2 regions of the Desulfosporosinus sp. genome follow, and region 2 is predicted to be linked to the other one. Evidence: riboswitches for the same ligand, from Rfam matches in the RefSeq annotation. Region 2 holds a riboswitch; the other holds the start of a gene.
What was found. Region 2 has a riboswitch for lysine ahead of lysA (diaminopimelate decarboxylase). Riboswitches for the same ligand answer to the same signal wherever they lie in the genome.
Positions count from the first base shown of each region.

Region 1: it holds a riboswitch for lysine, as region 2 does, so the genes downstream of both, dapA (4-hydroxy-tetrahydrodipicolinate synthase) here and lysA (diaminopimelate decarboxylase) in region 2, are expected to answer to the same signal.

Region 1 covers NZ_JABZFS010000013.1:31,335-34,764, reverse strand. The annotation lists gene HGJ98_RS02175 (DUF3795 domain-containing protein) at 1-176, shown strand, start outside; gene HGJ98_RS02170 (MerR family transcriptional regulator) at 394-1,203, shown strand; lysine riboswitch at 1,534-1,707, shown strand; gene dapA (4-hydroxy-tetrahydrodipicolinate synthase) at 1,868-2,743, shown strand; gene HGJ98_RS02160 (hypothetical protein) at 2,806-3,303, opposite strand.
Region 2 covers NZ_JABZFS010000009.1:21,480-24,909, forward strand. The annotation lists gene HGJ98_RS01470 (rhodanese-like domain-containing protein) at 1-84, opposite strand, end outside; gene HGJ98_RS01475 (CGGC domain-containing protein) at 458-811, shown strand; gene lysA (diaminopimelate decarboxylase) at 922-2,181, opposite strand; lysine riboswitch at 2,275-2,449, opposite strand; gene HGJ98_RS01485 (4Fe-4S dicluster domain-containing protein) at 2,529-3,430, opposite strand, start outside.

The sequences.
Region 1 (3,430 bases), on a different contig from region 2:
GGTACGAACAATGGTCTTGGGAAATGGGTGAGCATTATTCCTGTCCGGAATGTCGTACGCTAAACTCTGCTTATGATATGGTCTGCCGCAAATGTGGAAATACCCCTAGTTGTTCCTATGTGGAGATGAACAAGGAAGCAATTCTAAACCATATTACCAAAGCTAAGAAGTCTTAGGGCATTTTTTCAGTTGTAGATAGAAATGTAAATTATTATCGTTACAGCTTGATATGTAGGGGTGTAATAGGTTTTTAGGCAGTCAAAGTAACCATTAGAAAGGATTAGTCTGAGGTAGCACTGTCCATGGTGTTACCTCAGATTATGTTTCAGGACCTCTTGACTCTCCCGTTACAGGAGTTAGTAGAATGAATTTGAAAGGAAAGGAGATGCTTGGATGTTCCGTATAGGAGAATTTTCTAAAATGTGCAAAACGACAATCAAAACATTACGCTATTATGATGAAATCGGGCTCTTGAAACCTGAAGAAACCGATAAATTTACAAGCTATCGTTTTTACACGACCAACCAGCTAGTAAAATTTCATCATGTACAATCCCTGCGGCAAATGGGGCTGTCCATTAATGAAATCAAGCAGATACTGTCAGGAATTAGCGCCAAAGCAATACTAGAAAGGCGCAAGTCTGAATTGGTTGCGGAAATATCTTTTGCACAAGAACAGCTCTCCCGAATTCAATTTATTTTACTAGGACGAGAGGAGCCGAATTTTATGAATTATCAAGCAATAATTAAGGAATTACAAGAGTGCATCGTTTATTCAAAGCGTATGACCGTGCCAAGCTATGATGCGTACTTCCAACTTATTCCTGTATTGGGCAAAAAGGTTACTCAAAAATATCCAGACATCAAGTGTATGGTGCCGGAATACTGCTTTATAGTTTATCTCGATGGAGAATATAAGGAAAGAGATTTTAATGTTGAATTCTGCGAAGCAATCGACCGAATGAAGCCAGATTTTGATGACATCAAATTCAAAAAGATCGAGTCCACCACCGCTGTGTCTGTTATGCATAAAGGTGCATATTCAGGATTGTCACAAGCATATGCCTATGCTTTCAAGTGGATTGAAGAAAATGGTTACACCGTTGCAGACGCTCCGAGAGAAAGTTATATAGACGGTATCTGGAACAAGGAAAATGAAGAAGATTGGTTAACCGAGTTACAAGTTCCGATTGTCAAAAAATAGTTCGACATGGTAACATACGGGGGATTACAAGATGAGAGGTCGAATGAACGGCCTCTCATCTTGTTGTACATTCAGAGACAACATTCGAACAATTACATGTTAACCGCCTTAGTGTAGGTTGAATTCATGATAGACCTTCCTCATAGTAGCATAATAAGGCAAGGAGGAATAAGCGTAAAATATTCCATTTAATGGGTTATCTGAACCTTGTAAGGATTGTAACACAATAGATGAAGATGAAAACAGATTCAATAGGTAATATAAGCCAAAAGCAAGCAAATAAAGATTGCACAGTATGATGATTTTCGTTATAATCAAAGTAGTTGAATAAAAGAAGATAGAGGCGGGTCAAACAAGAGTAGCTAAGATGAGGTTGGAGAGATACCTATGATCCTTAGCGAAAGGGGATGGCTCCGAAGGGTGGATTTCTCTTAAATCCATGCCTGGTTCGCGGATTAAGAGTCCTTGAACTGTCACCGCATTTGGTGAAGAGCTATCGTTTTGTGTACATTATTTAATTTTTATTAATTTTGTTTTAAACAAGGCGTCAGCTTAATCTACGCCTTGTTTTTGTGTTTTTGCAGCGATAAAACCCAACTGATATCTTAGACCCCGAATTAAACGTGTAAACATAATAGAGTAATAAGAGGTAAGGAGTGGGAGTATGTCATTTGGAAAAATCTTAACTGCTATGGTCACGCCCATGAATGAGCGTTTAGAAGTCGATTATGAAGAAGCAAGGAATCTATCTTTACACTTAATTGAACATGGAAATGATGGTATTGTCGTCGCAGGGACAACAGGGGAGTCTCCGACAATTACTACTGAAGAAAAACTTGAATTATTTAAGGTGGTTAAAGAGACCGTTGGCTCAAGGGCAGTAGTAATTGCCGGAATAGGCTCAAATACAACTGATGGAAGTGTCGCATTAGCCAAAAAAGCTGCAGGAGTCGGAGTAGACGCTTTAATGGCGGTCGTACCCTATTACAACAAACCGTCACAAGAAGGTTTATATCAGCATTTCCGTACAATAGCTAATGCGACCCCGCTACCTATGATGCTTTACAATATCCCGGGAAGATGCTCTACTAATATGCTCCCGGAAACCGTGCTCAGACTTAGCGAAATCCCTAACATTACAGCGCTTAAGGAAGCCTGCGGAATGATGGATCAGGTCAGCGAACTAAAACGCATCCTCCCTGAGAACTTTGCTATCTATAGCGGTGATGATTCTTTAACTTTGCCGATGCTGGCTTTGGGCTGCACTGGTATCGTCAGTGTGGCTGGACATGTTATTGGTGACGAAATGAGAAGCATGGTGGATGCTTGGTTTGCGGGGGATACTCAAACGGCTTTGAAATGGCATTTGAAACTGCTTCCCATGTTCAAAGGAATGTTCGTCACTACTAACCCTGTACCGGTTAAATATCTGTTAAAGCATCATGGGATTAATGCTGGTGGTGTAAGACTTCCTTTGGTTGATGCTATAGAAAATGAAAAAACCTTCTTAGATGATTTATACCGCCAGATTAAAGCTTAATTTAAGCATTAACAAACGGCCTCCCCTTTGTTAAATCAAACGAAGGAAGGGCCGTTTTTCTTTTACTCGTGCTTCAACCTTCGCTGGTAGTACAAAAAGACCGGTAGTGGGATTACAATCCAACCAAAACTCTTAATCAGGCTATTTAAAGCACGCTCACGGGCTCGAACCTTTTCCTGACTAACAAGGCTTTCATAGTCTTTTTGTAATTCCTCTTCGCTTTTTACTTCGACTTTTGGTTGAGATTGTTTTGTATCAATATACTCTTTAGGCACAACATATCCTCTCTTAAAATCCTCATACGTCATATAGTAACTTGGTGGTGAAATCAAGTCAGCCACTGCCATAAAGGAAGCGACACTTCCCCCAATGGTCATCATCAAGGTGGCAAACAAAATAAGATACGTATAAACCGTCTTAATCATCTTTTTCCCCCCTTCATCTTGATTGACAGGATCTAAATTTTTCTGCCGTGAACGAACTGAAAGCATGACTGCAATTATAAGAAGTACCAAGATGAATAGAACGATTCCTACTATGCCTATAAATCCTACTGCCAATTCTTCTCGCCTCCTTTAAGCTATAATTGATGGAGATATCACTCCCATTACGTTCAGACGTAGAAATTGGTGTCTATCTGACAGTTAATTATAGCAGAAAAAAGAAGCCCTTACGCCACTAGCTTGA
Region 2 (3,430 bases):
TTCAGATTGAACTGGTGAACACCCTGCCAGGCTTAGGAAGCTCACTAAAACTATAGCTGTGACTATATGCATGATCTTCTTCATTTAGCTTCCTCCGTATTTATTGATTTGTTCAATATCTATCCCGGGCTTCTTCGTAAAGAGGGCTATGAACTTCTAATATAATTAGATCGATCACTTTGAACGATAGCAAGATTTGTCGAGGATGCATTTTTAGCGACCCCCTTTCGAAGAATTTTTAATAATTATAGCATAAATCTGTCGCACTAAAGGAAAAACACCTGCCTTCATTTAGCAGATGCTCGTTTGTAAAACTTTATTCATACTCGGTCTGATATTTACCTTGAAAAGCGCAGCTGTGAAAGACATTTTTAGCTTGAGATAGGTTTATAAAAAGGATTTTTTGAGTTCGTTATAGAATAATGTTCATAACTAATAAATAAGGGAGATGAGATTAATGGCCAATATTTTAATTGTTTCTTGTGCAAAGATTCGTGATGTAAGTTGTGTAGCTTGCCTGAAGTGTTTTAAAGCGGCTGACCTTAAAGAGGGTGAATTTAAAGGGTATGACTCCGTAAAGATCGTGGGTATAAGCGGATGTGGCGATTGCCCAGGCTTAGTTATGCCCAAGGTTAATTTAGTTATGGAAATGGCTGATTATTTGTTGCAAGATATCGACGCTATTCATATTGGTTCGTGCATCGTCCGGGCAAGAAATACCGCCGCCTGCCCAATAGACCTTGACGGTATTAAGGCGAAACTGGAAGGAAAATTCGGGAAGCCAGTGGTTATAGGAACTCATAATTATTGATATCATTACAGTTTTGATAAAACCTGAATAGAGCAAAACAGCAGACACTAACAGTCTGCTGTTTTCTGTTAGAACATACTTATCTTGCTTTGAGGGACAAATAGGTTTTACTAATCCTCCAGCCCGGAAAAATCCAAAGTAGCGAAAAGATCTTCAAGGGTCTCTGCCCTTCGGATCATTTCAACACTACCGTCCATTTTAAAGAGCAACTCTGCTGAGCGTAATTTGCCATTATAGTTAAATCCCATAGCATGACCATGAGCTCCTGCATCATGAATAACGACAATATCACCAATGTCCATTTTAGGCAACGCTCTATCTATGGCAAATTTATCGTTGTTCTCACACAAGCCCCCTGTTACATCATAAATGTGATCACAAGGCCAATCCTCTTTCCCTACGACTGTTATGTGGTGATAAGCACCATAGAGAGCCGGACGCATTAAGTTGGCCATACAGGCATCCACACCTACATAATTTTTATAGATTTCTTTCTTATGCAATACCTTTGTTACTAAATAGCCATAAGGGCCCAAGATCATACGTCCGCTCTCCAGGGAGATCTTCAAAGGATCTAACCCCTTAGCTACAATAAGATTGTCGTAAGCGTTCTTGATTCCTGTACCTATAGCCTCCAGGCTAACTGGCTCTTGCTCTGGGCGATAAGGAATACCAATACCTCCGCCGAAATTAACTAATTCAATCTTGATCCCTAACTTCTCATAGATCTCCCCTATGAGCTCAAACATCATTTTGGCTGTTTCAATAAAATAATTCGCTTCAAGTTCATTGGAAATAATCATAGTGTGAACCCCAAAGCGTTCTACTCCTTTTTCTTGGGCAATTCGATAGGCCTCAAAAATTTGAGACTTGGTTAAGCCATATTTAGCTTCAGCGGGTTTGCCGATAATTGCATTTCCTCCCTCGCGTAAATTGCCGGGATTATAACGGAAGGAGATAATTTTAGGCATACCAACATTTTTTTCTAAGTAATCAATATGAGTAATGTCATCGAGATTAATAATTGCACCTAATTCTATAGCTTTTCGATATTCGAAATCAGGGGTATTATTCGAGGAGAACATAATGTTTTCATCAAAAATATGAGCCTTTTCTGCCAAAATAAGTTCTGCAAGAGAGCTACAATCCGCTCCAAATCCTTCCTCACGTAAAATTTTGAGGATATATGGATTAGGAGTTGCTTTGACTGCGAAGTACTCTTTGAACTCGGGTGCCCAACTGAAAGCTTCTATTAACCTACGGGCATTTTTACGAATAGCCCCTTCATCATAAATATGAAACGGTGAACCGTATTGCTCGATCATTGCCTCTAACTGGTCTTTACTAAATGGTAATACTTTTTCTGCCATTAATGCTTTCCTCCTACTTCAATATATGCTCCCAATAATAAAAAAGCAGTTTAAAGAGCGCACTCCTAAACTGCTTTTTCATACAAGCCAATTTATAGAGATAGTGCTCCACCTAACGTTTAGGTGACAGTCATGTACTTATTCAATACATAACCAGTAAAAGTCCTTATACCACAGCCTTTTACTTCGGCGATTATTCCTTTTTGAACACCTCATCGCTGGATCGCTTAGTGTACATATTATTAATAACCGCACCCCTATCAAATTATTAAGTTGTTTTATTATGCAACAATGCTTCAATAAATGTCAAGCGTGACAGGGGGACGGTCCCCCTGTCACAACCCCTGTCACACATAGTTTTTTATTAAAGCCGAGAGATACTTTGATTTCATCTGCTCACTTGCCATAATTCGTTTGACAGGCGGCATTTTTAAGATAGCCCCTAGGATCGCTGCCATTGCTCGGTGACTATAGTGGGCCTGGTTATCAAAAATGAGATTCTGGAGCTTCCCTTTTTCTATACTCAATAACACGATTCGATGTACGGAATTTATAGGTGTAATTACTCGTTGGTTCCTGTGCTTAAGTTTTATGGATCCGCGATTACAGACTCTGACACAAACCCCGCATCCTAAGCATATGTCTTCATCCAGCGTTACCGTCTTAATTGGTTTATTGTTCGCGACCTGCTTGGAAACTACCTTTAAAGCCCCGACCGGACAGGCCAATACACATCTTCCGCAGCCGTTACATTGATCTTCCCTAATTTCAGGAAGAAAATTTGTCGTATTGATTGAATTTAGAGTTCCAAATTTCTTGATAGCTAGAAGACCTTCACAGCAGCATCCACAACAATTACAAATAAAAGGTAAACCCTCTTGTTCGTTTTCTCCAATTTGAACTAGATTATGGTCGTATGCCTCTTCAAGCAGAGTCATACATTCTGAAACACTAACCTCTCTGGCATGCCCATATTTTATAAGGCTTGAAGCAGTTGTCCCAAAGGTCATGCAGATCTCTAAAGGGGCATCACAGGCCTTACCTAAATGACTCATTTTATGCCGACAGTAACAAAGACCGATTCCGATGGCAGAGGCCTTTTTAATAATTTCGCTCGATCGTTCGTAATCTAGGATATGTAAGTTATTTACGGTGCTTAAGGCTTGTTCATTCACAAAGATTCTTCCAAGCTTTGTTTCTGTAACGAATAAATCTCGGACGAAATCCTCTTCAACGTTTAAGTATTGGT